4 regions of the Streptomyces sp. NPDC046349 genome follow, and region 2 is predicted to be linked to each of the others. Evidence: riboswitches for the same ligand, from Rfam matches in the RefSeq annotation. Region 2 holds a riboswitch; each other region holds the start of a gene.
What was found. A riboswitch is a leader RNA that binds a small molecule or an ion and turns the genes downstream of it on or off. The one in region 2 is predicted to bind cobalamin.
Positions count from the first base shown of each region.

Region 1: it holds a riboswitch for cobalamin, as region 2 does, so the genes downstream of both, cobN (cobaltochelatase subunit CobN) here and ACZ6JS_RS21525 (ABC transporter substrate-binding protein) in region 2, are expected to answer to the same signal.
Region 3: it holds a riboswitch for cobalamin, as region 2 does, so the genes downstream of both, metE (5-methyltetrahydropteroyltriglutamate--homocysteine S-methyltransferase) here and ACZ6JS_RS21525 (ABC transporter substrate-binding protein) in region 2, are expected to answer to the same signal.
Region 4: it holds a riboswitch for cobalamin, as region 2 does, so the genes downstream of both, ACZ6JS_RS01315 (ribonucleoside-diphosphate reductase subunit alpha) here and ACZ6JS_RS21525 (ABC transporter substrate-binding protein) in region 2, are expected to answer to the same signal.

Region 1 covers NZ_JBVJFK010000007.1:47,673-55,259, forward strand. The annotation lists gene ACZ6JS_RS17655 (immunity 49 family protein) at 1-367, shown strand, start outside; gene ACZ6JS_RS17660 (hypothetical protein) at 459-680, shown strand; gene cobN (cobaltochelatase subunit CobN) at 814-4,431, opposite strand; cobalamin riboswitch at 4,472-4,599, opposite strand; gene ACZ6JS_RS17670 (cobalamin biosynthesis protein CobG) at 5,014-6,264, shown strand; gene ACZ6JS_RS17675 (precorrin-8X methylmutase) at 6,269-6,916, shown strand; gene ACZ6JS_RS17680 (precorrin-2 C(20)-methyltransferase) at 6,913-7,587, shown strand, end outside.
Region 2 covers NZ_JBVJFK010000009.1:27,593-35,179, reverse strand. The annotation lists gene ACZ6JS_RS21560 (PfkB family carbohydrate kinase) at 1-367, shown strand, start outside; gene ACZ6JS_RS21555 (serpin family protein) at 264-1,535, opposite strand; gene ACZ6JS_RS21550 (glycoside hydrolase family 18 protein) at 1,601-2,929, opposite strand; gene ACZ6JS_RS21545 (hypothetical protein) at 3,060-3,455, shown strand; gene ACZ6JS_RS21540 (SMI1/KNR4 family protein) at 3,487-4,014, shown strand; tRNA gene ACZ6JS_RS21535 (tRNA-Trp) at 4,085-4,161, shown strand; gene ACZ6JS_RS21530 (PASTA domain-containing protein) at 4,310-4,954, opposite strand; cobalamin riboswitch at 5,070-5,209, shown strand; gene ACZ6JS_RS21525 (ABC transporter substrate-binding protein) at 5,252-6,244, shown strand; gene ACZ6JS_RS21520 (FecCD family ABC transporter permease) at 6,241-7,269, shown strand; gene ACZ6JS_RS21515 (ABC transporter ATP-binding protein) at 7,266-7,587, shown strand, end outside.
Region 3 covers NZ_JBVJFK010000017.1:163,643-171,229, forward strand. The annotation lists gene ACZ6JS_RS32805 (FAD-dependent oxidoreductase) at 1-992, shown strand, start outside; cobalamin riboswitch at 1,312-1,537, shown strand; gene metE (5-methyltetrahydropteroyltriglutamate--homocysteine S-methyltransferase) at 1,721-4,063, shown strand; gene ACZ6JS_RS32815 (TetR/AcrR family transcriptional regulator) at 4,077-4,736, opposite strand; gene ACZ6JS_RS32820 (galactose-binding domain-containing protein) at 4,851-6,917, opposite strand; gene ACZ6JS_RS32825 (hypothetical protein) at 7,177-7,458, shown strand; gene ACZ6JS_RS32830 (serine hydrolase domain-containing protein) at 7,490-7,587, opposite strand, start outside.
Region 4 covers NZ_JBVJFK010000001.1:269,019-276,605, reverse strand. The annotation lists gene ACZ6JS_RS01335 (carbon starvation CstA family protein) at 1-1,364, shown strand, start outside; gene ACZ6JS_RS01330 (CstA-like transporter-associated (seleno)protein) at 1,361-1,558, shown strand; gene ACZ6JS_RS01325 (hypothetical protein) at 1,603-1,815, opposite strand; gene ACZ6JS_RS01320 (GNAT family N-acetyltransferase) at 1,814-2,311, shown strand; cobalamin riboswitch at 2,363-2,484, shown strand; gene ACZ6JS_RS01315 (ribonucleoside-diphosphate reductase subunit alpha) at 2,620-5,001, shown strand; gene ACZ6JS_RS01310 (ribonucleotide-diphosphate reductase subunit beta) at 5,001-6,017, shown strand; gene ACZ6JS_RS01305 (hypothetical protein) at 6,135-6,359, opposite strand; gene ACZ6JS_RS01300 (helix-turn-helix domain-containing protein) at 6,441-7,406, shown strand; gene ACZ6JS_RS01295 (PQQ-binding-like beta-propeller repeat protein) at 7,372-7,587, opposite strand, start outside.

The sequences.
Region 1 (7,587 bases), on a different contig from region 2:
CTACCTCTCCGGCGGCCCTGGCGACGCGGTCGTCGAGAAGCTGCTCGCCACCATGCAGGCGTCCCTGCCCGAGGCGCTGACCCACTCTCCGGACGAGTTCGTCAACCGCGTCGATTACCAGCCCGTCGCGCTCTTCCACCGCCTCTTCACCCGGGACCACCAGGCCTTCGGCGAGGCGCTCACCGAGGCCCTCGCCGAACACGGCGGCTACTGGGGGGAGTCCGGGGCGCCGCGCGCCCGAGTGGCGCTCGGACCGCTCGCCATGGCCTGCCTCGCCCACGATCAGGGCTTTCCGCTCGACCTGGAGCGGCTGCCGTACCTGCCCAGGTACCTCGTCGACGGCAAGAGGGTCGAGGACATCTCCTGACGCACCGGCGGCGTGCCGCAGCCCGAGCTGATTGTCCGATTGGGTTAGGTTTGCCCGCGTATGTGGTGTCGATGTTCCCGGAGGGACACTCATGGCGATCGATCTGGACAAGGTGCTCGACAAGGCGTGGGCCGACAAGCCGCTGGCCGACGTGCTGGCCGCTCCCGTGGCCGCGCTGAAGGGCGTCAGCGAGAAGGACGGCGAGCTGCTGCACGAGGCGTTCGGCGTCAGGACCGTCGCCGACTTCGGGCAGCTGAAGTACGTACGGTGGGCGCAGGCGCTCGTCGCGCTGAACCAGACCGTCAAGGTGTAGTCGCCCTCCGGCGGTGCGGGTACTCGGGGTACGCGGATCCGACCGGAGAAGGCCGCACGTGAGAAGGCCGTCCTCCCCACCCGCTGAAGCGGAGGAAGGACGGCCTTCGCCGTCGACGGGGACAGCCGGCGGGCTACTCCGCCTCACCCTCCAGGTTGCCCTCGGTGTCCAGGTACACCTGGCGCAGGGACTCCAGGACCTGCGGGTCCGGCTTCTCCCACATGCCGCGGGACTCCGCCTCCAGCAGGCGCTCCGCGATGCCGTGCAGGGCCCACGGGTTGGCCTCCTCCAGGAAGGCGCGGTTGACGGGGTCCAGGACGTACGTCTCGGTGAGCTTGTCGTACATCCAGTCCGCGACCACGCCCGTCGTGGCGTCGTATCCGAAGAGGTAGTCGACCGTGGCCGCGAGCTCGAAGGCGCCCTTGTAGCCGTGGCGGCGCATCGCCTCGATCCACTTCGGGTTCACGACGCGGGCGCGGAAGACGCGTGAGGTCTCCTCGACCAGGGTGCGGGTCTTGACCGTCTCCGGGCGGGTGGAGTCGCCGATGTACGCCTCGGGGGCAGTGCCGCGCAGGGCGCGGACCGTGGCCACCATGCCGCCGTGGTACTGGAAGTAGTCGTCCGAGTCCGCGATGTCGTGCTCGCGGGTGTCCGTGTTCTTCGCCGCGACCGTGATCCGCTTGTAGGCCGTCTCCATCTCGTCCCGGGCGGGCCGTCCTTCGAGGCCTCGGCCGTAGGCGTAGCCGCCCCACACCGTGTAGACCTCCGCCAGGTCGGCGTCCGTACGCCAGTCGCGGGAGTCGATCAGCTGGAGGATGCCCGCCCCGTACGTGCCCGGGCGCGAGCCGAAGATGCGGGTCGTCGCGCGGCGCTCGTCCCCGTGCAGGGCCAGGTCCGCCAGGGCGTGCGCGCGGACGTAGTTCTCGGACTCCGGCTCCTCCAGCGAGGCGGCGAGCCGGACCGCGTCGTCCAGCAGCCCGATCACGTGCGGGAACGCGTCGCGGAAGAAGCCCGAGATGCGCAGCGTCACGTCGATGCGGGGCCGGCCCAGCTCCACGAGCGGGATCGCCTCCAGCCCGGTCACGCGGCGCGAGGCCTCGTCCCAGACCGGCCGGACGCCGAGCAGCGCCAGGGCCTCCGCGACGTCGTCGCCCGCCGTGCGCATCGCGCTCGTGCCCCACAGGGACAGGCCGACCGAGGCCGGCCACTCGCCGTTGTCGGTGCGGTAGCGCGTGAGCAGGGAGTCCGCCAGGGCCTGGCCCGTCTCCCACGCCAGGCGGGACGGGACGGCCTTGGGGTCGACCGAGTAGAAGTTGCGGCCCGTCGGCAGGACGTTGACCAGGCCGCGCAGCGGCGATCCCGAGGGGCCGGCCGGGACGAACCGGCCGTCCAGGGCCGCGACCACGTGCGCGATCTCGTCCGTCGTGCCGGCCAGGCGCGGGACCACCTCGCGGGCCGCGAAGGACAGCACCTCCGCGACGTCCGCCGGCTGGTCCGCCGCGACCGAGGCGACGGCGTCCGGCGCCCAGTCGGCGTCCTCCATCGCCTGGACCAGGGCGCGGGCCTGCTCCTCGATGTCGTCCGCGGACGTACGGGTGGCCTTCGACTCGTCGAGGCCGAGGGCCTCGCGCAGCCCGGGCAGGGCCGTCGTACCGCCCCAGATCTGGCGGGCGCGCAGGATCGCGAGGACGAGGTTGACCCGGGCCTCGCCCGTCGGGGCACCGCCCAGGACGTGCAGACCGTCGCGGATCTGGGCGTCCTTGACCTCGCACAGCCAGCCGTCGACGTGCAGCAGGAAGTCGTCGAAGCCGTCGTCGTCCGGCCGCTCCTCCAGACCCAGGTCGTGGTCGAGCTTCGCCGCCTGGATCAGCGTCCAGATCTGGGCGCGGATCGCCGGCAGCTTCGCCGGGTCCATCGCGGAGATCTGGGCGTACTCGTCCAGGTGCTGCTCCAGGCGCGCGATGTCGCCGTACGACTCCGCGCGCGCCATCGGCGGCACCAGGTGGTCGACCAGGGTGGCGTGCACACGGCGCTTGGCCTGGGTGCCCTCACCCGGGTCGTTGACCAGGAACGGGTAGACCAGCGGCAGGTCGCCGAGGGCGGCGTCGGGTGCGCACGCCGCGGACAGGCCCGCGTTCTTGCCCGGCAGCCACTCCAGGTTGCCGTGCTTGCCCAGGTGGATCATCGCGTCGGCGCCGAAGCCGCCGTCCTCCGCGCGCGCCTGGATCCAGCGGTACGCGGCCAGGTAATGGTGCGAGGGCGGCAGGTCGGGGTCGTGGTAGATCGCGATCGGGTTCTCGCCGAAGCCGCGCGGCGGCTGGATGAGGATCAGGAGGTTCCCGCGGCGCAGGGCGGCCAGGACGATGTCGCCCTCGGGGTTCGCCGAGCGGTCCACGAACATGCTGCCCGGGGCCTCGCCCCAGTGCTCCTCCACGCTGCCCCGCAGCTCGGCGGGGAGCTCGGCGAACCAGCGCTTGTAGTCGGCGGCGGGGATGCGGACCGGGTTGCGGGCCAGCTGCTCCTCGGTCAGCCAGTCCTGGTCGTGGCCGCCGGCCTCGATCAGGGCACGGATCAGCTCGTCGCCGTCGCCCGAGACCAGACCGGGGATCTCGGTGACCGGGCCGAAGTCGTAGCCCTCGGCGATGAGGGTGCGCAGCAGCTCCACCGCGCTGGCCGGGGTGTCCAGGCCGACCGCGTTGCCGATGCGGGAGTGCTTGGTCGGGTACGCGGAGAGGACCAGGGCGATCTTCTTGTCGCGGCGCTCGATGTGGCGCAGCCGGGCGTGGCGCACGGCGATCCCGGCGACCCGGGCGGCCCGCTCGGGGTCTGCCACGTACGCGGGCAGGCCGTCCTCGTCGAACTCCTTGAAGGAGAACGGGACGGTGATCAGACGCCCGTCGAACTCGGGCACGGCCACCTGCGTCGCCGCGTCGAGCGGGGAGAGGCCCTCGTCGTTCTCCTCCCAGGCGGCTCGGGAGCCCGTCAGGCACAGGGCCTGCAGGATCGGCACGCCGAGACCGGCGAGCGCGCCCGCGTCCCAGGACTCGTCGTCGCCGCCCGCCGAGGCGGTGGCGGGCTTGGTGCCGCCGGCCGCGAGGACGGTGGTGACGACCGCGTCCGCGGAGCCCAGGGCCGCGACGAGCTCCGGCTCCGGGCTGCGCAGGGAGGAGACGTAGAGCGGGACCGGCCGGGCGCCGTGGGCCTCGACGGCCTCGCAGAGCGCGTGCACGAAACCGGTGTTGCCGCTCATCTGGTGGGCGCGGTAGTAGAGCACGGCGACCTCGGGGCCGTCCGTCCGCTGTGCGGTGCGCTCCAGCGGGCCCCAGGTGGGGGCGGCGGCGGGCGGCTCGAAGCCGTGGCCGGTGAGCAGGACGGTGTCGGAGAGGAACCGGGCCAGCTGCTCGAGGTTGGCGGGGCCGCCGTGCGCGAGGTAGGCGTGCGCCTCTGCCGCGATGCCGATCGGAACCGTCGAGGCCTCCATCAGCTGGGCGTCCGGCGCCTGTTCGCCGGTGAGGACCACGACCGGGCGGGTCTGGCCGGGGGCCAGCAGCAGGTCCAGGCCGTCCTGCCAGGCCCGCAGGCCGCCGAGGAGGCGTACGACGACCAGGTCGGCACCCTCGAGGAGGCCGGGGAGGTCGTCGAGGGGAAGGCGGGAGGGGTTCGCGAACCGGTACGGGACGGGGGCGTCCGCCGTGTTCGCTGCGCGAGCGCTGAGCAGATCGGTGTCGGACGTCGACAGCAGCAGGATCATGCGGCGGCAGGCCTTCCTCGGGGTTTCCGCGCCCCGGGCAGTGAGGACAGCGGGAGTTCCTGACTCACCCGGCCCAGTGGCGCTGCCGGGTTCACAGTGGCGGGACCGCGCCGGATTCGCACCGGGCTTCCTCCCATGTCGCCGTCCTCGGCGACGGCGGACCGTATGGGCCGCCGGAGGGTCATCCTAGGTGGCGTTCGTGGTGGTCGGGAGTGGGGGTGGCTCCGCCGGTGGGGCGGGGTGCGGTGGGCGGGTGCGGTGGACGGGTGCGGCGCCGTCGCGGGGGCTCTGCCCCCGGACCCCCGCGCCTGAGACGCCGGCGGGGCTGGAAGGTGCCGGCGGGACCGGAAGGGGGCGGGGCGGCGGGAAGGTGCCATCGGGACCGGCAGGGCCGGCGGGCTTCACAGGGGGCTGAGGGGGCGACGGGGCCGGAGGGGCCGAAGTGGCCGGCGGGCGGGTCCGGGCGGTGGGGGGTGGACCGAGCGGCGGGGCGGGGGGATGGGGTTGAGAGCGGGCGGCGCGTGACGGAGGGTGGCGGCGGACACAGTTCCGGTGAGGGGAAACGTGGGTATGCTCGCCGCCATGCCCCAGCCGCCCTCCGCCGTATCGCGGGACGAACCCGTCATACGGGACCGTGGTGACGCCTGCCCCGGCGCGCTCAGGCTCCACCCGGCGGACGACGGGCACCTCGCGCGCGTCCGGATCCCCGGCGGGGCGCTGACCGCCCACCAGGCCTCGCTCCTCGCGTCGGCCGCCGACCGGTTCGGCGACGGGCACCTCGAACTCACCTCCCGCGGCAACGTGCAGTTGCGAGGCCTCTCCGACGGCTGCGGCGCCGGCCTCGCCGCGCTGCTGGACGCCGCCGGTCTGCTGCCCGCGCCCGGGCACGAACGCGTACGCAACATCGTGGCCACCCCGGCATCGCAGGACGTCCTGCCCCAGGTGCGCGAGCTCGACCGGCTGCTGTGCGCGAACGCCCGCGTCACCGCACTGTCCGGCCGGTTCCTGTTCGCCGTCGACGACGGGCGCGGGGACGTGGCCGCCCTGGAACCCGACATCACCGTGCTCGGGCGGCCCGGCGACCGGGCACTGGTACGCCTCGGGGCGGCCGCCGGCGCCGTGGCCGTCGCCGCGCGGGACGCCCCGCGGGCCGCGCTGCTCGCCGCCGAGTACTTCCTCGACGCCGCGGACGCGGCCGGTACCCGAGCCTGGCGCGTGGCCGAGCTGCCTCCCGGACACACCCTGGAGGAGCGGGAGTTCGCCGTCCGCCTGGCCGCCGCGGGCATCGACACGGCCCGCGCCCCCGAGGTGGACTGGCCGTACACCGCCCCGCCGCCGCCCGGCCCGCACGATCCCCTCTGCGTCCTGCCCCCGTTCGGCCGGCTGAGCAGCGACCAGTGGAGGGTCCTGGTACGGGCAGCGGAGAGCGGCGACGGCATGCGGATCACCCCGTGGCGCACCGTCGTCCTCCCGGGCGCCCCGGACCCGGCCCCCCTGGCGGCCGCGGGACTCGTCGTCTCCGCGGACAGCCCCTGGCGGTCCGTCACCGCCTGTACCGGGCGCCCCGGTTGCGCGAAGTCCCTCGCGGACGTACGCGCCGACGCGCGCGCCCTCGTGGAACGGGCGCGGGGGCCGCTGCCCGTGCACTGGTCCGGCTGCGAGCGCCGGTGCGGCCACCCGCGGGGAACGCAGTGGGTGGACGCCCTCGCCACCCAGGACGGATACCGGCTCTCCGTGGGCGGACGCAGCCTGCCGCACCGGCCGGACCTGGCGGCCGCCCTCACGGCCGCACGCGAGACCACCTCATCACCCCAGAGTCCGAAGACGCAGTGAAGAAATGAGCGAGTACACCGTGTTTGAGTACGAGAAGGACGGCGCCGCGATCTACCGCCAGTCCTTTGCCACGATCCGCGCCGAGGCGGATCTCTCCGGGCTGCCCGCCTCGGTCGCCCAGGTCGCGGTGCGCATGATTCACGCCTGCGGGATGACCGACCTCCCGCAGGACCTGGGGTACACCCCCGAGGTGGTGCTGCGCGCCCGCGCCGCGCTGGAGGCGGGCGCACCCATCCTGTGCGACGTCCAGATGGTCGCCAGCGGTGTCACCCGCAAGCGGCTGCCCGCCGACAACGACGTGATCTGCACGCTCTCCGACCCGGCGGTCCCGGAGCTCGCCGCGAGGATGGGCACCACGCGCAGCGCCGCCGCCCTCGAAGTGTGGCGCGATCGGGGCCTGTTGGAGGGCTCGGTGGTCGCTGTCGGCAACGCGCCGACCGCGCTGTTCCGGCTGCTGGAGATGATCGAGGAGGGTGCGCCGCGCCCGGCCGCCGTCATCGGCGTGCCCGTCGGCTTCATCGGCGCCGCCGAGTCCAAGGACGCCCTCGCCGCCCACCCGTCCGGCCTCGACCACCTCGTCGTGCGCGGCCGCCGGGGCGGCAGCGCCATCGCCGCGGCCGCCCTCAACGCCATTGCGAGCGTGGCCGAATGAGCGACGCCCAGCCCAAGGGCCGCCTCTACGGGGTCGGGCTCGGCCCCGGCGACCCGAATCTGATGACCCTGCGGGCCGTCGAGGTGATCGGCGAGGCGGACGTCGTGGCCTACCACAGCGCCCGCCACGGCCGGTCCATCGCCCGCTCGATCGCCGCGAAGCACCTGCGTGACACCCACATCGAGGAGCCGCTGGTCTACCCGGTCACCACCGAGACCACCGACCACCCCGGTGGCTACCAGGGCGCGATGGAGGAGTTCTACGAGGCCGCCGCCGCCCGGCTGGCAGCCCACCTGGACGCCGGCCGCACCGTCGCCGTGCTCGCGGAGGGCGACCCGCTCTTCTACAGCTCGTACATGCACATGCACAAGCGGCTCGCCGACCGGTACGACACCGAGGTCGTTCCCGGTGTCACCTCGGTCAGCGCCGCCGCCGCCCGGCTCGGCACCCCGCTCGTGGAGGGCGAGGAGGTCCTGACCATCCTCCCCGGCACACTGCCCGAGGAGGAGCTGACCGCCCGTCTGGCCGCCACCGACTCGGCGGTCGTGATGAAGCTCGGCCGGACCTTCCCCGCCGTGCGCGGCGCGATGGAGAACAGCGGCCGGCTCGCCGAGGCCCGCTACGTCGAACGCGCCACCATGGAGGGCGAGCGCACCGGCGTCCTCGCCGAC
Region 2 (7,587 bases):
GTTGCGCGCGCTCGGCGCCCCTACGGTCGCGGTCACCGCGGGCGCCGGCCGGCTCCTGCTGGACGACGGCACGAGGGCGGTCCACCACCCGGTGCCCGTGAACCCCGCACCGGTCGACGCGACGGGTGCGGGCGACTGCTTCGCGGGCACCGCGACCGCCCGGCTCGTCCTCGGTGACACCCTCGAGGACGCCGTGGCCCACGGCATCGCCGCCGCCTCCCTGTCGGTGTCCGGCCGCGGCGGCACCGGGCGGATCCCGGCCTTCACCGAGACGGCGGCGCTGGCGGCCGCGCACCGGGGAAGGGCGGCGGAGCGAGCGGGTCGGCCACTCCCGGCCGAGGCTGCGCCGCCGGTTCGGGATCGGTGACCCAGCCCGCTGCCAGGACCAGCCCGGAGGCGCGGTGGACGGCCAGGAACCCGAAAGGCCGGTCGAACCTGATCACGGCGCGCCGGGCCCGGTGGTTCACCGGCCGGGCGGCCCCGCCCGGCCGGGCGGCGATGGCGGTGACCGCCGCCGCCTCGAACCCGGTGGCGTGGAACCGGGCCATGGCCGACTGCCGTGCCGAGGCGATCGCCAGGCCCTCCCTGCTGATCCCGGGGAAGTGCCCGTAGGCCTCGTCGGTGGCGGTCAGGAGCCCGAACAGCGCCGCGTCCTCCAGCAGGTCGTGCTCCGCGGACAGCGAGAAGGCCACCGTGGACACGGACAGCTGGGGCTGCGGACTGAACGCCTCCACCGTCGCGATCGCCAGCCCGGGTCCCGGGCTTCCGTCCGGGAGGGCGCCGCCCGCCACGGACGGGAGGGTTCCGGAGATGGCCGCGATGCCGGCGGCCAGCACCTCGGCGGCCGGCGCCGCAGGGCCGCCGAGCACCAGGTGCACGTCCACGTCCATGTCGTCGTCGCCGGTGACCTCCAGGGCCGTGACCGGACCCGCAGGGCCCTCGGCAACCCGGACCGGATCCAGCGAGGACGTGGTACGCGACAGCTGCCGCAGGACGCGCCCGGCCCAGGGGCCGTCGGACGGCCGGCCCGGAAACTCCCGGAACGGCTCCGCCCACTTCAGCGTCAGGGCGAGCGCGGAGGCGAGCACGAGACGGGTGTCGTCCTGCAGGGTGACCGGCATGCGTTCGATCAGGCCGCCCGTCCGGTCCGACGCCCACCCGTCCAGGGCCTTCGTGTCCGCTTCCAGGTCACCGGTCAGCGTGCCGCGGGTACCGGGCGGAAGCTTCGCCGACCACCCATCCTCCAGCGGCAGGCCGGCCGCGGTCCACAGGCCGGTCGCGGTGCTGAGCCCCCGTACGCCGGCCAGCTCGGCCAGCAGCTCTCCCGCGGCCGCGGCCGCGTCCTCGGCGGGTATGCCCAGGGCCTGGGCCAGTTCGTCGCGGGCGGGCCCGTCGGCGCCGTCCGCGAGCAGGGCGAGCAGCGGCCAGACCCCGGCCGCGGTGAAGACCGTGCCCCGGGTGCCGTCCACGGCCTGCGCGGCCCAGCGCGTGGTGAGGTGGTTGACCGCCCGTACCGTCGCATGCGTCTGTGTCATGCGGGGGAGCGTACGTGGAGGGACGCCGCCGGGCCGGACGCAAGTCCACGGCCCGGCGGCGCCGGTCAGCGGCCGCGCAGGCCCCGGTCGACGGCCGTCATCAGCTCGCCGGCGGCGGTGTCCGCGTCGAGCGACCAGAACATCGCGCCGCCCAGGCCGTGTTCGCGGATGTAGCCGGTCTTGGCGCGCAACACCCGGGGATCGTCGTACGTCCACAGGGTGGTGCCGTCGAAGAGCCAGGCGTGCCCGCCGCGCCGGTCCCGGTGGACCTGGTACGCACCCGAATCGGCCAGCTTCTTCAGCACCTTGTAGTCCTCGTACCCGGCGGCCCAGGTGGCCGGGGCCGGCCCGGTGGCGGGCTGCCCCAGGCCGTCCCCGCCCCCGCCGACGCCGGTCCAGCCCTGCCCGTAGAACGGCATGCCCATCACGAGCTTGCGCGCGGGCGCGCCGCGCCGCTTCCAGGCCTCCACGGTGCCGTGGACGCTGAAGTCGCCGCGCGCGTACAGGGCGGACTGCTGCGCGGTCCTCGGTTCGCCGGAGACGTGGAAGTCGTAGCCCTGGAGGTTGACGAAGTCCAGGTCGCGCATGATGCGGCGGACGTCGAAGCCCGCGTCGATCTTGGCCGGGGCGGTCGGCACGAAGGCGGTCAGCTCGTACCCGGCCTTCTTCCGGCTCCGTGCGTACGCGTCGAGCTGGGTGCGGAACTCCTTGACGAGCTCGGTGAAGTTGCGCTTGTCCTCGGGACGGTACTTCGTGTCGGTGTCGCCCGCGGAGCCGGGCCACTCCCAGTCGAGGTCGATCCCGTCGAACACGCCGGCGGCGGCTCCGGCGCCGCCGCGGGTGCCGTCCTGGGGGAGGTTGCCCTTGATGTACAGGTCGATGCAGGACTCGACGAAGGCCTTGCGGGAGGCCGGGGTGAGTGCGGCGTCGGAGAAGTGGGTGGACCAGCTCCAGCCGCCCAGTGAGATGAGCACCTTGAGACCGGGGTGCTTGGCCTTGAGTTCGCGCAGCTGGTTGAAGTTGCCGGCGAGCGGCTGGTCCCACGTGTCGGCGACCCCGTCGACGGAGTTCGCGGCGTCGAGCGGGCGGGCGTAGTCGGCCCAGGCGTCGGCCTCGCCGGGGACGTTGCCGGTGAAGCACTTGCCCTCCGCATTGACGTTGCCGAAGGCGTAGTTGATGTGGGTGAGCTTGCCGGCGGAGCCGTTCGCATCGAGGTCCTGGACCTGGAAGTCCCGGCCGTAGACGCCCCATTGCGTGAAGTAGCCGACCTTCTTGTACGCGCGACCTGATCCGCCCGCGGCGGCGGCGTCCGCACCGGCGGCGGGGGCGAAGGCGGTCAGCAGGGAGAGGGAACATGCGGCTACGGCCAGTCTGCCGAGCATGCTGCGGCGCATGGGCTTCCTTTGCGGATGCGAGGGATGGGCGTGAGCGCGTGAGGCGGTGCATGCCGGAAACTATTGGTCTGGACCAGAGCGGTCAAGGGGGCGGCCGGAACTCGGCCGCGCCGATCCGCGAGGGTGCCCCATGCTGTTCGATCCTGAGAAGACCCTGTTCGTCCGGGGGACCACCCCCGCACTGCTGGTGGCGGACGCCCCCGTGCACGACGCCCTGCCGGTGCTTGCCGCGCAGGACGGGGCGGTGCCCCCGTGCGAGGGGTGGAGCATCGTCCCCAGGCTCACGCTGTGCGTCGTGGACGGCCCCGGCGATGCCGGGCTGGTCGTTCCCGCCATGGCCGCGCCGGTGCTCGACGGATCCGGCGGAAGCCCCCGGGCCGGCGACATGGCCGACTGGTGCGCGGACGCCGAACGGGCGGGCGGAGTGGTCGTCCTGTCCCTCGAGGCGCTGCCCGAGACGCTGGACTGGCCGCACCTCCTGCGCTCCGGCACCTCCCGCGGCGGCTTCCTTCCGGCCCTGGCCTGACCTGCGGGCGTCGCCCCGTTAGTGTGTGCGGGTGACGCTCAACGACGATCGACGGTTCCCCGCCGCACTCGCCGCCGCGCTGGCGGTCCCCTTCGGCCACGCGGACGGAGACGGGGTCGACTTCGACCCCTTCGAAGCCTTCCTGTCCGCCGAGGACACCGACGACTGGTTCAGGGCGTGGACGGGGAACAACGACGTGGACGGCGGCGCCTTCCGTGTCTTCGGCCAGGACGGATCCGGCGGATACGCGGCGTTCTGGATGGTCCGCCCGGGCCGGCCGCTCGCCGAACAGCCTGTGGTCTTCCTCGGGTCCGAGGGGGAGACGGGCGTCGTCGCGCGCGACCTGGACGACTTCCTGTGGCTGCTGGCCGACGGGTGCGGCCCGTACGAGGCTGCCGCGCCCTACGGGGCCGACCGGACCTCGCGCCCGGACGAGGCCCTGACGGCCGTCGCCGACCGGTTCGCCCCGGGCGCGCGGCGTACGGCCGGTGCCGTGGTCGAGCTGGCGGCCGAGGAGTTCCCCGGCTTCGACGACATGATCATGGAGCTCTGTCGCTGATCCCGTCCGGCGACGCGACGGGAATTCACTGGATCGCAGGGCCCGGCCGTGCCATGGTTGGTCTCGCCGAAGGGGTGTAGCTCAGCTGGTCAGAGCAACGGTCTCCAAAACCGTAGGCCGCAGGTTCGAATCCTGCCGCCCCTGCCATGAGGGAAGGGAGCCGAGCGGCTCTCGTCCTCGCCGAAGTATGAGCCCCGTCGATGGTTCGACGGGGCTCGGCCGCGTTAAAGGCCGGCCGGGCGGCCGTCGTCTCGCGAGGTCGGCACCCCGCCAGGGTCGGAACCGCGGGAAAGGCCTACGGGCAGGACTCTTCCGTCTTGACGACCTGGAACGACACCGGCTGCCCCGTCAGAGCCGTCCCCGGCTTCGGATCCTGGGAGCACACCTTCCAGTTCGACTCCTGCAGCACCATGCGGCTCTGGACGGCGTCCTTCACGGTGATGCTCGCGTGGGACGGCAGCGCCCCGCGGACGGCCTTCATGCCCTGCCCGGCGAAGTCCGGCATCGTGCTGCCCGCAGGCTTCGGGGGCGGTGCGTCGGCGGCCGGGCAGGACTCCTCCAGCTTCACGGCCCCGAAGTCCACGGTCGTACCCGTGTCGACGTCCGCGCCGGCAGCCGGAGTCTGGGAACAGACCTTCCAGTTCCGGTCGAGAGCCTGGAGCCGGTCGCGGCCCAGCGCGTCGTGGGACTTGAGGAGGGCGAACCCCGCGGCCTGCGCTTCGTCCTGGGCGCTCTGGAGTCCCTTGCCGACCATGTCCGGGAGGGTGGCGGTCTTCGCGGAGGTCGGGGCACTGGAGGCCGGAGCGGGGGCGGAGTTCGCGGCGGGCGCGCTGGGCGCAGCGGGGGGCTTGCCGGTGTCGGTGGTCTGCGGATTGCATGCGGTGAGGGCGAGAAGTGCGGCGGCAGTGGCGGCGAGAGCGGCGGTGCGGTGTGTGCGCATCACGCCATCGTGTCCGGTGTGTGGGCGGCGTGAGGTCTGTTGACGTACCCGTGACACAGCGCGAGCCCGCGTGACCGCGGGACTCTCAGGGCCCGGCACCCCGGTCCACGTGCGCGTTCTGGCAGACTGGGGGCGCACGACCAGGCGGTGCAGGACAGGAAACCGGTGCGATTCCGGTGCGGTCCCGCCACTGTGACCGGTCCTCCCCGCGCGGGACACCGGGAGTCAGACACTGACGCACCGCCTCTGCTCCTTCACGACGACCAGGGGACGCGGATCCCCCGGAGAGGCCACGCCATGTCGCGTTCCCGCGCCGCCCTGCGCGCGCTCACCCCTGTCACGCTTCTGATATCCCTGACCGCCTGCGCCGGCTCACCCGGCGGCGGGCAGGACCGTGCTGCGGAGGACGCCGCCGCGCCGGGCTTCCCGTACACCCTCACCAACTGCGGTGTGAGCAACACCTATCAGGCCCCGCCCCGGCGGGCGGTCACCATGAACCAGCACGCCACCGAGCTCATGCTCGCCCTCGGCCTGGGCGACCGGATCGCCGGCACCGCCTACCTCGACGACGCCGTACTGCCCGCCTACAAGCCCGCCTACGACAAGATCAAGGTGCTGGCCGAGGAGTACCCCTCCAAGGAGATCCTGCTCGGCGCCGATCCGGACTTCGTCTACGGCGGTTACGCCAGCGCCTTCGACAGGACGCAGGGCCGCGACCGCGAGGGACTCGCCGAGTCCGGCATCGACTCCCGCCTCAACGTGGAGTACTGCACCGAGGGGCCCGTCGGCCTCGACCAGCTCAAAACCGAGATCACCGAGGTCGCGCGGACCTTCGGAGTACCCGACCGCGGTGCGAAGCTCATCGAGGACGAGCAGCGCCGCATCGACGCCGTGACCGCCCGCGTCAAGGACCTCCCCCGGCCGACCGTCTTCGCCTACGACTCCGGCGAGGGCACCGCCTCCACCTCCGGAGGCAACGGCGTGGGCAACGAGATCATCTCCCTCGCAGGCGGCTCCAACGTCTTTGCCGACCTCAAGGACACCTTCGGCGACGTCGCCTGGGAGAAGGTCATCGAGCGCAAGCCCGAGGTCGTCCTCATCTACGACTACGGCGGTACCACCGTCGAGGCCAAGAAGCAGCGCCTGCTGAACGACCCGGCACTGGCGGACGTGCCCGCCGTGAAGAACCGGCGGTTCGTCGTGCTGCCGCTCTCCTCGGCCGTCCTCGGCGTCCGCGTGGCGGACGCGGTGGAATCGCTGGGGAGCCAGCTCCACCCGAACCCCGCGTGAGGCTCCGCACCGGCGCGGTCCTCGCCGTCCTCGCCGCCGCGCTCGCCGTCTCGGCGATCGCGGGCCTGGCGCTGGGGCCCGTACGGATCGCCCCCGGCCGCGTGCTCGACATCGTCATCGGCGGCCTGTCGGGGAACCGGCCCACCGGGGCCTTCGCCTCCATCGTGTGGGACGTGCGGATGCCGCGGATCCTCCTCGGCGCCGTCGTCGGAGCGGGGCTCGCCGTGGCGGGCACCGTGCTCCAGGCCCTCGTACGCAACCAGCTCGCCGACCCGTTCCTCCTCGGCGCCTCCTCCGGGGCCTCCGCCGGAGCCGTCCTCGTGATCGTCTTCGGCACGACCGCGGCCGGTTTCGGCATGGGTGTGCCGCTGGCCGCCTTCGCGGGCTCCATGGCCGCGCTCGTCGCCGTCTACGCGATGGCCCGGCGCGGCGGCACCATGACCACCGGCCGGCTGATCCTGGCCGGCGTGGCCGTCCAGTACATCCTGTCCGCTCTCACCAGCCTCGTCCTCGTCCTCGCCGCGCACCCCGACCAGATCCGCTCCGTGCTGTTCTGGACCCTCGGCGGGCTCGGCGGGGCGCGCTGGGACGAACTGGCCCTGCCCACCACCGCGCTCCTCGTCGGCGGCGCGCTCCTCCTCGCCCTCGCCCGGCCGCTCGACCTGCTCCTCACCGGGGAGGAGGGCGCGCACACCCTGGGCCTGGACACCGGACGCTTCCGCGCCGCCGTGTTCGTCCTGACCTCCCTCGTCATCGGCGTGCTCGTCGCGTGCAGCGGCGCCATCGGCTTCGTCGGGCTGATGGTCCCGCACGCCGCCCGGATGGTCGTGGGCGCCGGACACCGGGCACTGCTGCCCGTCGCCGCGCTGGGCGGGGCGGTGTTCCTGATCCTGGCCGACCTGATCGCCCGTACGGCCGCAGCCCCCGAGGAGATACCGGTGGGTGTCGTCACCGCGCTCGTGGGCGGGCCGTTCTTCCTCTGGATGCTGCGCCGCTCCAGCCGTACCGAAGGGGTGACCGGATGACGGACCCGACCGGACCGGCCCGGCCGGTGCAACTGGCCCTCGAGGCCGTCCGCTACGAAACGGACGGGCACACCCTGCTCCACGGGATCGACCTCACCGCGCGGGCCGGCGAGACGGTGGGGGTCGTCGGCCCCAACGGCAGCGGCAAGACCACCCTGCTGCGCTGCGTCCACGGAGCCCTGCGGGCGACCGGCGGCAGAGTGCTGCTCGACGGCGCGGACGCGGGCGCGCTCACCGTCAAGGAACGGGCGCGCCGCGTGGCGGTGGTGCCGCAGGACGCGAGCGGCACCCTCGGCCTGACCGTCCGCGAGGTCGTCG
Region 3 (7,587 bases), on a different contig from region 2:
ACCTGACCAAGCCCGACGCCGACGGGGCCCTGCTGCCCGTCGACAACCGCGAGCGGTGGGTCTTCCACGCCCCGTGGCACCCCGACCGGGGCGAGACCCTCGAGGACTTCACCGACGAACGCTGCGTCGAGCACATCCGGCGGGCCGTCGGCGCGCCCGACCTGGACGTCGAGATCACCGGGAAGGCGCCGTGGCACGCAGCCGAGCGCGTCGCCCAGCGGTACGCGGCCGGCCGGGTCTTCCTCGCCGGCGACTCCGCCCACGAGATGTCGCCCACCGGAGCCTTCGGCTCCAACACGGGCATCCAGGACGCGCACAACCTCGCCTGGAAGATCGCCGCGGTGCTGGACGGCGCCGCAGGTCCCGGGCTGCTGGAGACGTACGAGGCCGAGCGGCTCCCGGTGGCGCGGGCGACGAGCGAGCGGGCCTCGGCCCGTTCGGCCGAGCACAGCCACCCGGGTTACGAACCGGAGCCCGAGTCCGTCCCCGAGGCGCCGGCGCGCGCCGGCGGCCGGCAGAACGGGGTCCTCGCCGTGGCCATGGGGTACCGGTACGCCCAGGGCGCGGTGGTGGGAGCCGACCCGGACCTGCCGGTCGTGCCCGAGCGGATGCGGCTGTGCGGAGACCCGGGCTCGCGCGCCCCTCACCTGTGGCTGCGCGACCCGGTGGCGGGGCGGCGCAGGTCCACCGTCGACCTCTACGAGCGGTCGTTCGTCCTGCTCAGCTCCGAGGGCACGCCGTGGAGCGGTGCGGCGGGATCGGTCGCCAAGCGGATGAACGTCCGCCTGGACGCCTACGCGATCGGCACCGGCCCGGAGGCCGACCTGATCCCGGAGGACGGCGGCGACTGGGCCGAGGCACACGGCACCACCCCGGGAGGAGCGGTCCTGGTCCGCCCGGACGGCTTCGTGGCCTGGCGGTCGGTGGAGGCGGTGGCGGACCCGGAATCGGTCCTCTACCGGGTCCTCACCACGGTGCTGGACCGCTACTGACGCCCGGCCCGCCCGGAGACGCAGGAGGGCGCCGTCCCGTGGAAATCCACGGGACGGCGCCCCTTTTCCATACGGCCCGGATCAGCTCACGGGACCGTCGTCGCCGAAAGCCGTCCAGGTCCGCCGGCTTGCCGACTTGGCAGTCGGCGATCCGCCACACCACCTGCTGTGGGGTCCCCAACGCGCCCGTGGACGGGCGAGTACCCGATGATCCGCGTACGAGGGGGAAGGGCAGCGCTCCGACCGGCAAGCGCTCCCGGGTGTTGCACGCCGCCATCCGGATGTCGGACAACTCCGCCCGTTGCCGGCGAAGGGCATCTACTCTGGCCGGGCAGCTGGTTCGCCCCGTCCGCCAGGCGGGACGCGTCGTAAGAGGGAACCCGGTGGGAATCCGGGACTGCCCCGCAGCGGTGAGCGGGAACGACCGCCGTCATACGCACTGGGACCGCGACGAGGTCCTGGGAAGCGACGGCCAGTAGGTGCCCGCCGGGAGACCGGCAGGCGTGCCCGCGAGTCCGAAGACCTGCCCGTTGCCCGCGTGCGACCCGTCGTGCGCGGAAATCCCGGTGACCTCGTGGGCGGGTCGGCGACAGATCAGGCGGGCTACCGCGGGCGCGTACGCACAGGTACGCACTCCCGCAACCGGTCGAGGTCCGTCCGATGCGTCATCCCTTCGCGCTCCCGACCCTCACCGGGTCCACAGGAGACAGCTCGCGAAGGAGAGTTCCGTGACCAGCAAGACTCCCGCCACCGCCGTACGGGCCGGTGCGGCCACCGTGTACGGCTACCCCCGTCAGGGGCAGAACCGGGAACTGAAGAAGGCCGTCGAGGGCTACTGGAAGGGCCGGGTCGGCGCCGACGCCCTCCGGGAGACGGCCCACGACCTGCGCCGGACCACCTGGCAGCAGCTGGCCGACGCCGGCATCACCGAGGTGCCCACCGGCGACTTCTCGTACTACGACCACGTGCTGGACACCAGCGTCATGGTCGGCGCCGTCCCCGCACGCCACCGCGCCGCCGTCGACGCGGACGCCCTGGACGGCTACTTCGCCATGGCGCGCGGCACCCAGGAGGTGGCCCCCCTCGAGATGACCAAGTGGTTCGACACCAACTACCACTACCTGGTGCCGGAACTGGGCCCGGACACCGTCTTCGTCGCCGACTCCTCCCAGCCGGTCGCCCAGTTCGAGGAGGCCCGCCTGCTCGGCCACACCGCCCGCCCGGTGCTGCTCGGACCGGTGACGTACCTGCTGTTGGCCAAGCCCGCCCCCGGCGTGGCGGCCGGCTTCGACCCCCTCGCCCTCCTCGACCGGCTGCTCCCGGTGTACGCACGCGTCCTCGCCGACCTGCGTGCGGCCGGGGCCGAGTGGGTGCAGCTGGACGAGCCCGCCCTGGTGCAGGACCGCACCCCGGCCGAGCTGAGCGCCGCCGCCCGCGCGTACCGCGAGCTCGGCGCCGCGGCCGACCGGCCGAAGCTGCTCGTGGCCTCGTACTTCGACCGGCTCGGCGAAGCCCTGGCCGTGCTGGCCAAGGCCCCCGTGGACGGGCTCGCCCTGGACTTCACCGGCGCGGCCGCCGCGAACCTCGACGACCTCGCCGCCGTCGGCGGCCTGCCCGGCAGGCGCCTGGTCGCCGGCGTCGTCAACGGGCGCAACATCTGGATCAACGACCTCGAGAAGTCCCTCGCCACGCTCGGCACCCTCCTCGGCCTTGCCGACAGTGTCGACGTGGCCGCCTCCTGCTCGCTGCTCCACGTGCCGCTGGACGCCTCCGCCGAGCGGGACATCGACCCGCAGGTCCGGCGATGGCTCGCCTTCGCCCGCCAGAAGACCGCCGAGATCGCCACGCTCGCCCGCGGCCTCGCCCGCGGCACGGACGCCATCGCGGCCGAACTCGCCGCCAACCGGGCCGACCTGGCCTCCCGTGCCGACTCCTGCGTCACCCGCGACCCCGCCGTCCGCGCCCGGACCGCGGCCGTCACCGACGCCGACGGCCGCCGCTGCCGGCCCTACGAGGAGCGGGCGACCGCCCAGCGTGCCCGCCTCGACCTGCCGCTGCTGCCCACGACGACCATCGGATCGTTCCCGCAGACGGCCGAACTGCGCACGGCCCGCGCCGACCTGCGGGCCGGCCGCACCGACACCGCCGGCTACGAGGACCGCATCAGGGCGGAGATCCGGAAGGTGCTGGCCTTCCAGGAGAAGGCGGGCATCGACGTGCTGGTGCACGGCGAGCCCGAACGCAACGACATGGTCCAGTACTTCGCCGAGCAGCTCACCGGCTACCTCGCCACGCAGCACGGCTGGGTCCAGTCCTACGGCACCCGCTACGTCCGCCCGCCCGTCCTCGCCGGCGACGTCTCCCGCCCCGAACCGATGACCGTCCGCTGGACCGCGTACGCGCAGACGCAGACGACGAAGCCGGTCAAGGGCATGCTCACCGGGCCGGTCACCATGCTCGCCTGGTCCTTCGTCCGCGACGACCAGCCGCTCGCGGACACCGCCCGGCAGGTCGCACTGGCCCTGCGCGACGAGGTGAACGACCTGGAGGCGGCGGGGACCTCCGTCATCCAGGTGGACGAGCCCGCACTGCGGGAGACCCTCCCGCTGCGCGGCGCCGACCACGCGGCCTACCTCTCCTGGGCCACCGAGTCCTTCCGGCTCACCACCGCGGGCGTCCGGCCGGACACCCAGATCCACACGCACATGTGCTACGCCGAGTTCGGCGACATCGTCGGGGCCATCGGCGACCTCGACGCCGACGTCATCAGCCTGGAGGCGGCCCGGTCCCACATGCAGGTCGCCGACGAGCTGTCCGGCGCGGGCTATCCGCGCGAGGTCGGGCCGGGCGTCTGGGACATCCACTCGCCGCGGATCCCCTCCGTCGACGAGGCCTCGGCGCTGCTGCGCAAGGGCTTGGGGGCCATCCCGGCCGAACGGCTGTGGGTCAACCCCGACTGCGGCCTGAAGACCCGGGCCTGGCCCGAGACCCGGGCCTCCCTGGAGAACCTGGTCGAGGCGGCCCGCCTGGTCCGCGCCGAGGCGGGCGCCGACCGCTCCGGCGCCGTCTGACCGGCGGAGTCCGTCAGACGGAGAGCGGGGGGCCGGCGTACTCCGGCGAGTGCGCCCGGTCCCCGTCCGCGTCCCCGTCCGCCGTCGCGGTGAGCCCCGCCACATGGTCGGTGATCATGTCGAGGATGGCCGCCGAGACCGCGGCGTCGCCGAGCACGAGGTGGTTGAGGGTCAGACCGTCCGTCATGGCGGCCAGGTACCGGGCCAGTACGTGCACCGGTACGCGCAGCTCGAAGGGCATGAGCCGGCGGAGCTGTTCCAGGAGCTCGGTGTAGGTGTCGCAATACAGCTCGTACTGGCGTCGTGCGAGATGCTCGAATCCTGGCCGGCGCAGGGCGTACTGCGTGAGTTCGTAGGTGAGCATGTGCTCGCCGGGGTTGGCGGCCACATGGTCCCAGTACGCCTGGAAGCCGGCCCGGATGGTCTCCCGGAGGGTGGCCCGCGGCCGGATGGCCTCCCTCGCCACGGTGATGCCGTGCTCGGTGATCGCCGCGATGACGGACTCCAGCAGGGCCTGCTTGGAGTCGAAGCAGTAGTGGAAGACGCTCAGGGAGACGCCGGCCTCGGCGCAGATCGAGCGCGTCGTCGCCCTGGCGACGCCGTCGCGGGCCATCACACGGATCGCCGCCTCGGTCAGCTGGCGGCGTCGCGCGGCCGACGGCATCCGTGCCATGGGCGTGGTTCCCTTCGTTCCGTGCGGTGCGGTGCGGTGCGGTCGGGCAAAGGCGTACGGGGCCGGCCGGATCGGCGGATCCGGCCGGCCCCGTACGCGGGGACGTGAGCGGCGTCAGCTGCTGTAGACGCCGATCTCATGGAGCGAGTAGCCCCACTTGGTGCCGCGCTGTACTCCGTGGACGCGAACGTAGCGGGCCGTGGTGCCGGTGAACAGGGCCGTGTCGAGACCGCCGTCACCGGTGGTGGTGGACCACGCGGACCGCCAGTCCACGCCGTCGGCAGACAGCTCGATGCGGTAGGCCTGCCCGTGCGCCCGCTCCCAGTCGAGAGTGACGCGCCTGACCAGGTTCGCCGCCCCGAGGTCGATCCGGATCCACTGGTCGTCGCTCCAGTCGCTCGCCCAGCGGGTGCCCGTGTTCCCGTCGACGGCCCGGGAGGGGGCGTAGCTGGTGAACGGGTTCCACTCCGAGGAGCTGGCCGTGGCGGACGCGCCCGCTGCGAGGTTCACCCCGGCCTTGTGCTTCTCGGACGAGCCCCAGGTGGTGAGGTAGGACTCGGCACCGCGGAAGAGGTCGTCGACGACGTCCTGGCCGCCGACGATCCGCAGGTCCTCGATCCAGTCCGGGACCAGGCCGTAGTGCGAGGCGCCGTCGGTGTTGAGGTCCCAGGTGCGCTGCCCGGTGGTCTGCTTGTCGATGACGGAGCCGCCGTCGACGCTGCGGAACGGGTAGCGGACGGGGTTCGGGGTGTCGGCACCGCGGGGCCCGGGCCAGCCGCCGACGCCGTTCATGTCGGTGCCGTAGCCGTAGCCGACGTTGTACTTGTCGCGCAGGGCGTTCTTGGCCTTGGCCTCGGCGCTGAAGCCCTCGGCGCCCCCCATGTACTGGGCGACGAACCCGCCGAGCTTGTAGAGCCGCTCGGTCCAGTTGTCGTCCATCCAGCTGTGCGAGGAGATGACCCCGGGGTAGGACTCCGACTCCAGGATGTCGAAGGCCCGGCCGGCGGCCTTGACGCTCATGTGGTCGATCTCCAGCATCATCTTGCGTTTCATCATCCCGCGCACCGCGTACTCGCCGAGCTCGGTCAGACCGCGCGTGTTGCACTGTGCGTCCGCCGCGTACGAGGGCACGGACACGCCCGCCGGGAGCTCCTTCTGCGCCGCGGGAGCGGCCGCGAGCCCGATGGGGTTGTCGTGCTGGGGGCCGGTGCACTTCTCCGTCTTCCAGAAGGTCCCGGTCGACAGGAACTGGCCCACGTTGATCGCGGTGCCGAGCGCGCCCTGGTCGAATCGGACCCCGCACAGGGCGTTGTCGAACTTGTGGCAGAGGAACATGCTCCGCACGCCCAGCCGGTGCAGCTCGTCGAGGCCCCGGTCGATGTCCTCCTTGCTGCACTGCGCGAAGTCCAGGATCTGCTTGCAGCCGAACGGCTCGGAGGTCTCGACCCCGAGGACGACCGCCAGCTTGCCCTGCTTGACGACCTCGCGGGCCTGGGCGGAGTCGGTGACGATCCGGAACCAGCCCTTTCCGGGGCCGCCGTACATCTTGTCGATGTAGGCCTGCATGTCGTACGTCTTCTGCGCTTCGAGCCGGATGGCCGTCATCTCGTCGCAGCTGCGGTCCTTGAAGAAGTAGACCGAGCAGATCACCCCGTTGGTGACGAGGTCGTTGACGAGCACGCGCTGGCCGCCTCGCCAGGCCCGTTCGACCCACGCGTAGTAGTTCTGCTGGTGGGTGAGCGAGTCGTGGGCGGGCCAGTCCTTGAAGGTGGGCCAGCCGTCCGGGTCGTGCTTGCCGTCGCCGCCCTTGGTGATGAAGTCGAAGATCGCCAGGGTGCCGTCCGGGTAGTGCTCGGGACAGTCCTTGAGCGCGTCGGCCACGCCCATCTCGGAGAAGGGCTTGCCGCAGATGAGGCGCCCTCCGAAGCCCTCGTTGGACATCAGGTGGTCGTGGGCGTCGACGAATCCGCGGACCCGTCCCTGGGCGTCGGTGCCTTTGAAGGGTTCGCCGGTGACGTTGATCTCGGAGTCGGGTGCGGGCCGCGCCACCGGGTTCCACCAGCCGGGGTCGTCGGCGGCGGAGCTGGGCACGGGGCCGAGCACCATCGCCACCACGGCGAGGAGCAATGACAGGACCGCGATCGGGCTGCGCCTGGGGTGCTTGTGTCGGGAAATGGTCATCACTCACGTCTTCGGTCAGCGGATGGCGCGGTGGAGGAGCCGGATCCGTGCGGGGACGCGACGGCCGGAGGGAAGTGGTCGACTTGTCATGAACCCGCAAACGGTGGGTCGAGAATCGCCACTGGCGCTGGCGGAGTCAAGAGTCCGGGACGGATGACCTGATGATTCGTCAGGTGATCCGGTCGCGGGATCCGGCGCGGACGGGCGGGCCCGGCGTGGCCGCGCGGCGGGAGCCGCCGGGACGGCCTACCGTCGGGGTATGAGTGCGATGGCCGTGGTGTACGAGGTGGAGGACCCGGTGGCGGCGCACGCCGACGCGCCCGCGGGTGGCGGCGAGGTGGTCGTCGTGCGCGTGCATGCGGCGCCCGGGATGCCCGGGATGCCCGGTGTCCCCGGTCCGCGGACCTACTGCGGCAGGGACACCTTCGCCATGCGGGCCGCCCCGCAGCGGTCCGCGGGGCAGTCCGGCCCGACGTGGTACGACGCCGGGTACGCGGACCGGGTCTGCCCCGCGTGCGACGACGCGGTGGGCACCGGCTGAGGCGCCCCGGCGGCGCCCGTCCGGTCCGGTGTCAGCGGGCGTTGTGCTCGGGCAGGTCCGTCTCGGCCGGGGCGAAGCCGAAGCCGCGGGCACCCTTCTTCTCGGTCTGCTTGCCGCAGAACGCGGCTT
Region 4 (7,587 bases), on a different contig from region 2:
CGTCGGTCCTGCCGGTGTGGATGCTGCTCGCGCCCCGCGACTACCTCTCCACCTTCATGAAGGTCGGCACCATCGCGCTCCTCGCGATCGGCGTGGTCATCGCGATGCCGACGCTGAAGATGCCCTCGATCACCGACTTCGCGGCCCGCGGCGACGGCCCGGTCTTCGCCGGGTCGATGTTCCCGTTCGTCTTCATCACCATCGCGTGCGGCGCACTCTCGGGCTTCCACGCCCTGGTCTCCTCGGGCACCACCCCGAAGATGATCCAGAAGGAGACCCAGGTCCGCATGATCGGCTACGGCGCCATGCTGACCGAGTCGTTCGTCGCCGTCATGGCGATCATCGCGGCCTGCATCATCGAGCCCGGCCTCTTCTTCGCGGTGAACTCCCCTCCCGGGATCATCGGCACCACGGTCGAGTCCGCCTCGCAGGCGGTGACGAACTTCGGCTTCGCCATCTCCCCCGAGGCGCTCACGCAGGCCGCCAAGGACGTCGAGGAAGCCAGCCTGCTGTCACGTACGGGCGGCGCGCCGACCTTCGCACTCGGAATGTCGGAGATCTTCTCCTCCGTCATCGGCGGCACCGGGATGAAGGCATTCTGGTACCACTTCGCGATCATGTTCGAGGCGCTCTTCATCCTGACGACGCTCGACGCGGGCACCCGCGTGGGCCGGTTCATGCTCCAGGACACCCTCGGCAACGTCCACAAGTCCTTCAAGGACGTCAGCTGGAAGCCCGGCGTGTGGTTCGCGAGCGCGATCGTGGTCGGCGCGTGGGGCTACTTCCTGTGGGTCGGCATCAAGGACCCGCTGGGCGGCATCAACCAGCTCTTCCCGCTCTTCGGCATCGCCAACCAGCTGCTGGCCGCGGTCGCCCTGGCGGTCTGCACCACGCTGCTCGTGAAGTCCGGCCGGCTCAAGTGGGCCTGGGTGACGGGTGTCCCGCTGGTCTGGGACGCCACGGTGACCCTCACCGCCAGCTACCAGAAGGTCTTCTCCGAGGACGTGAAGGTCGGCTTCTTCGCACAGCGCGACAAGTACCAGGCGGGCATCGACGCCGACAAGGTACTGGCCCCCGCGAAGAACATGGACGACATGCACACGATCGTCACCAACGCCACGGTCGACGGCGTGCTGTGCGCCCTCTTCGCGGTGCTGATCGTCGTGGTCCTCGCGGACGCGCTGCGCACCTGCGTCAAGGCCGTCCGCGACCCGGGGTCGGCGAAGCTCTCCGAGGTCCCGTGGACCGAGTCGAAGATCGTCGCCCCGGCGGGCCTGATCGCGACCGCCGAGGAGCGGGCCCAGCTCGCCGCCGCGGCCGGCCGCGATTCCGGCGGCGGGCAGGTCAAGGAGCCGGTGGGGTGAACACCGTACGGAGCGTGCTGGCCAGGGCCCGGTTCTACGTACGGGAGTTCTCCGGGGAGGCCGCCTACGACCGGTACGTGGCCCACGCGCGCTCGCACGACCCGGACGCGGAGGTCCTCACCCGCCGCGCCTTCGAACGCGCCCGCACGGACGCCCGCGAGGCGGACCCCCGCGAGGGCTTCCGCTGCTGCTGAACCATGCGAAGGGCCCCGCCGTCGGCGGGGCCCTTGCGCGTTGCTCAGCGCACCCAGTCCTTGAGGACCTCGGTCTGAAGGGTGACGCCGACGGGGCCGGGCAGCGCGATGTCCGTTCCACACGGCACGAGGTGAACGCTCTCGTACCGCCCGCCGTGGGGCTGGCTGTGGACGGAGACCTCGCACGTGGTCCCCGACGGTGTCGCCTCCGACGACAGCGCCGGGCGCCGACAGACGTCCTGCACACTCGACCGCATGGACATGGTGATCAGAACGGCGGTGCCCGCCGACTACGCGCAGCTGGGCGAGATCACGGCGCAGGCCTACCTCGCCGACGGGCACCTGGACTTCAACGAGGACGACGCCTACCTGAACGTGCTGCGCGACGTGGCCGGCCGGGCCGCGCTGGCCGAGGTGCTCGTCGCCGAGCGCGACGGGCGGCTGCTCGGCGGGGTGACCTTCGCCGCACCCGGCAGCCCGCTCGCCGACGTCGCCGGCCCGGACGAGGCCGAGTTCCGGATGCTGGCGGTTGCCCACGCGGCCCGCGGCCGGGGCGTCGGCGAGGCCCTGGTGCGGGCGTGCGTGGACCGGGCGCGGGCCGTCGAGGGCGTCACGGGGGTCGTCCTCTCCACCCAGCGCAGCATGGCCGGGGCCCACCGGATCTACGCCCGGCTGGGCTTCGTACGCACTCCGGAGCGGGATTGGGGGCCCATCGAGGGCCTGACACTCCTCACGTATCGACTCAAGCTGTAGCCACGCCGACACTACATGTGGGGGTTGCCGCACAAGGGCGCCCCCACATGTATGCTCATGCCTGCTGTCGCCGCAGGGGAATCCGGTGGGAATCCGGAACTGTCCCGCAACGGTATGAAGTGTCCGGCATCCGGACACCAAGTCCGATGACCTGCCGGCAGCGCGCCCGGATCGACCGAACCGGGTGCCGACACGTCCGGGCCTCGCGGTTGGGCCGGTGGACGCCATGCGGTGTGCCCTCCTGCCACGCCCGCATGCGCCCGCGCCCGACCGCCGATGACCGGGCCGAGCGAGGGAGAGCTCCCGCCGTGACCATCGCGCCTTCCGCACCGCGCGCCGAGTCCGTTTCTGGCGACAACACCGAGGGCCCGGGGGCCACGCTGCTGCGTACCCTCACCGAACTGACGGCGGACCTCCCCGACACCGACCCCGGCCGCGTCGCCGCCGCCGCGCTCCGCGGCCGCAGCTCCGCCGCCGACGAGGCCGAACTGCGCGGTCTGGCCACCGAGTCCGCGGCCGGGCTGATCTCCGAGGACCCCGCGTACTCGAAGCTCGCCGCCCGTCTGCTGACGCTGGCCGTGCGCGACGAGGCCGCGAGCCAGGGCTCCACCTCGTTCTCCGCCTCCGTCGAGGTCGGCCACCGCGAGGGCCTGATCGCCGACCGCACCGCCGAGTTCGTGCGCACGCACGCGAGCCGCCTGGACGCGCTGGTCGAGCACACCCTCGCCGAGGGCGCCGACGACCGGTTCGGCTTCTTCGGCCTGCGCACCCTGCACAGCCGCTACCTGCTGCGCCACCCGATCACCCGTCAGGTGATCGAGACCCCGCAGTACTTCATGCTGCGCGTGGCCTGCGGCCTGGCCGCGGACGAGAGCGTCCAGGCCGTCGAGGAAGTGGCCTCGCTGTACCGGCTGATGAGCCGCCTCGACTACCTGCCCTCCTCCCCCACGCTCTTCAACTCCGGCACCCGGCATCCGCAGATGTCCTCCTGCTACCTGCTGGACTCGCCGCTGGACGAGCTCGACTCGATCTACGACCGCTACCACCAGGTCGCACGCCTGTCGAAGCACGCGGGCGGCATCGGCCTGTCGTACTCCCGCATCCGCGCCCGCGGTTCGCTGATCCGCGGCACCAACGGCCACTCCAACGGCATCGTGCCGTTCCTCAAGACGCTCGACGCCTCCGTCGCCGCCGTGAACCAGGGCGGCCGCCGCAAGGGCGCCGCCGCGGTCTACCTGGAGACCTGGCACGCGGACATCGAGGAGTTCCTGGAGCTGCGCGACAACACCGGTGAGGACCAGCGCCGCACCCACAACCTGAACCTCGCCCACTGGGTGCCGGACGAGTTCATGCGCCGCGTGAACGCCGACGCCGAGTGGTCGCTGTTCTCCCCGGCGGACGTGCCCGAGCTGGTCGACCTGTGGGGCGACGAGTTCGACGCCGCGTACCGCAAGGCGGAGGCCGACGGCCTGGCCCGCAAGACGATGCCCGCCCGCGACCTGTACGGTCGGATGATGCGCACCCTCGCGCAGACCGGCCAGGGCTGGATGACCTTCAAGGACGCCTCCAACCGCACGGCGAACCAGACCGCCGAGCCGGGGACCGTCGTCCACTCCTCGAACCTGTGCACCGAGATCATCGAGGTCACCAACGACGGCGAGACGGCCGTCTGCAACCTCGGATCGGTCAACCTCGGCGCCTTCGTCGTGAACGGCGAGATCGACTGGGAGCGCCTCGACGAGACCGTCCGCACCGCGGTGACCTTCCTCGACCGCGTCGTGGACATCAACTTCTACCCGACCGAGCAGGCCGGCCGGTCCAACGCCCGCTGGCGTCCGGTGGGCCTGGGCGCGATGGGCCTCCAGGACGTCTTCTTCAAGCTGAAGCTGCCCTTCGACTCCCCCGAGGCGAAGGCCCTGTCCACCAAGCTCTCCGAGCGCATCATGCTGGCCGCGTACGAGGCCTCCTGCGACCTCGCCGAGCGCAGCGGCCCGCTGCCGGCCTGGGAGCAGACCCGCACCGCGCGCGGCGTCCTGCACCCGGACCACTACGACGTCGAGCTGAACTGGCCGGAGCGCTGGGACGCGCTGCGCGCCCGCGTCGCCGAGAGCGGCATGCGCAACTCCCTGCTCCTGGCGATCGCTCCGACGGCCACCATCGCCTCCATCGCCGGCGTGTACGAGTGCATCGAGCCGCAGGTCTCCAACCTGTTCAAGCGCGAGACCCTGTCGGGCGAGTTCCTCCAGGTGAACGGCTACCTGGTGGAGGAGCTCAAGCAGCTCGGCGTGTGGGACGCCCAGACCCGCGAGGCACTGCGCGACTCCTCCGGCTCGGTCCAGGGCTTCGGCTGGATCCCGGCCGAGGTCCGCGAGCTGTACCGCACGGCGTGGGAGATCCCGCAGCGCGGCCTGATCGACATGGCGGCGGCGCGTACGCCGTTCCTGGACCAGTCGCAGTCGCTGAACCTGTTCCTGGAGACGCCCACCATCGGCAAGCTCAGCTCGATGTACGCGTACGCCTGGAAGCAGGGGCTGAAGACCACGTACTACCTGCGTTCGCGTCCGGCGACGAAGATCGCCCGCGCCGCGCAGGCCGCCACCGCCGCTCCGGCGGCGCTCCCGCAGGCCGTCGACGCCGATGCCCTGGCCTGCTCCCTTGAGAACCCCGAGTCCTGCGAGGCATGCCAGTAATGAGCTCCACCGACAACAAGAACCTCCTGGACCCGGGCTTCGAGCTCACGCTCCGCCCGATGCGCTACCCGGACTTCTACGAGCGCTACCGGGACGCGATCAAGAACACGTGGACGGTGGAGGAGGTCGACCTCCACTCGGACGTCGCGGACCTCGCGAAGCTGACGCCCGCCGAACAGCACATGATCGGCCGTCTGGTCGCGTTCTTCGCGACCGGCGACTCGATCGTCTCGAACAACCTCGTGCTGACGCTCTACAAGCACATCAACTCCCCGGAGGCGCGCCTGTACCTGTCGCGCCAGCTGTTCGAGGAGGCCGTGCACGTCCAGTTCTACCTGACGCTGCTCGACACCTACCTGCCCGACCCGGACGACCGCGCGGCCGCCTTCGACGCGGTCGAGGAGATTCCCTCCATCCGCGAGAAGGCGCAGTTCTGCTTCAAGTGGATGGACTCGGTCGAGAAGATCGACCGGCTGGAGACGCAGGCCGACCGCCGCCGCTTCCTGCTGAACCTGATCTGCTTCGCCGCGTGCATCGAGGGCCTGTTCTTCTACGGCGCCTTCGCGTACGTGTACTGGTTCCGCTCGCGCGGTCTGCTGCACGGCCTGGCCACCGGCACCAACTGGGTGTTCCGTGACGAGACCATGCACATGAACTTCGCGTTCGAGGTCGTGGACACGGTCCGCAAGGAGGAGCCCGAGCTCTTCGACGACGCCCTCCAGCAGCAGGTCACCGACATGCTGAAGGAGGCCGTGGAGGCGGAGCTGCAGTTCGGCCGCGACCTGTGCGGCGACGGCCTGCCGGGCATGAACACCGAGTCGATGCGCGAGTACCTGGAGTGCGTCGCGGACCAGCGCCTGGTCCGTCTCGGGTTCCCCCCGGTGTACGGCTCGCAGAACCCGTTCTCCTTCATGGAGCTGCAGGGCGTCCAGGAGCTGACGAACTTCTTCGAGCGCCGCCCGTCGGCCTACCAGGTCGCCGTCGAGGGAACCGTCGATCTGGACGAGGACTTCTAGCCGGACGGGGACTTCCGGTCCCAGATGCGCCGAGAGCCGGGACGCGACGTGATCGCGTCTCGGCTCTTCGCGGTCCGGGGCGGGGGAAGGGACGCCTGCGGGAGGGCGTCGGCGGGCTCAGTGGGCGAGGCGCCCGCGGCGCCACGCCGCGGAGCGCGGTCCGCGCTGGCGCGGGGTGGGCGGCATGCCGCCCGCCTTCTGCCGCGGCAGCCACACGAGCCGGGTCTCGACGGCCCGCAGCTGCCGGTCGGTCCGCCGCTCGCGCAGGACCCCGTACAGGCTGGGGGCGAGCAGCAGGGAGGCGACGGCGAGGACGGCGAGGTAGCTCAGGAACGTGTTCATGTCTCCACTGTCCCTCTGTACGCACAACCCCGCGAGTGGCAGGACTGTCATGAAAGAGTGAATTACTGCCACACTGGATGCATGCTGACCAACGTGGCCGTGGCCCTCCTCGACGAAGTGGCCCCCTTCGAGTTCGGGATTTTCTGCGAAGTCTTCGGGATCGACCGCAGCGACCACGGCCTGCCGGTCTACGACTACGCCGTGTGCGCGGCGGAGGACGGCCCCCTGACCATGTCGGGGACCGGTTTCGCGTTCGCCCCCGCCCACGGACTGGAGCGGTTGGAGAGCGCCGACCTGATCTGCGTGCCCGCCTTCCGCAACGCCTCCGAGCGCACCTACCCGGAGCCGCTCCTGGCCGCGCTGCGCCGCGGTGTGGAGCGCGGCTCGCGGGTACTCAGCGTGTGCAGCGGGGCATACGTACTGGGCGCGGCCGGGCTGCTGGACGGCCGGCGCTGCACCACGCACTGGATGCACGCCGCGGCCCTGGCGCAGCGCTTCCCGCGGGCGCTGGTCGACCCGGACGTGCTCTACGTCGACGAGGGCCCGGTGATCACCTCGGCCGGCACCGCCTCCGGCATCGACGCCTGCCTCCACCTGGTGCGCCAGGAGCACGGCGCCGAGGTGGCCAACGCGATCGCCCGGCGGATGGTCGTACCGCCCCACCGGGACGGCGGGCAGGCGCAGTACATCCAGCGGCCGCTGCCGCGCACGCCCTGCGACACGGTGGGCGAGGTGATCGGGTGGATGGGCCGCCACCTGGAGGAGGAGATCACCGTCGAGCAGCTCGCGGAGCGCGCACACATGTCACCGCGGACCTTCGCCCGCCGCTTCCTCCAGGAGACCGGCACCACGCCGTACAAGTGGCTGCTGCGCCAGCGCGTCCTGCTGGCGCAGGAGTTGCTGGAGTCCACCGACGACACGGTCGACGCGATCGCCGGCCGCTCCGGCTTCGGCAACGCGGCGGCCCTGCGCCACCACTTCCTGCGGACCCTGGGCACCACGCCGAACGCCTTCAGGCGTGCCTTCCGGGGCCCGCAGGCCGCCTGAGGCCCGTCGGCCCGATCGGGCGGTCCCACCCGTACTCCACGATGCGTCCGTCGACCGTCCCGACCAGCAACTGCCCCTGCGGCGCCACTGCGAGGGACAGCGCGCAGGTCGGGACCCCGTCGACGGCGAGGGTGATGCGCCGGCGCACCGCGCCCGTCTCGGCGTCCAGGACCGTCAGGGC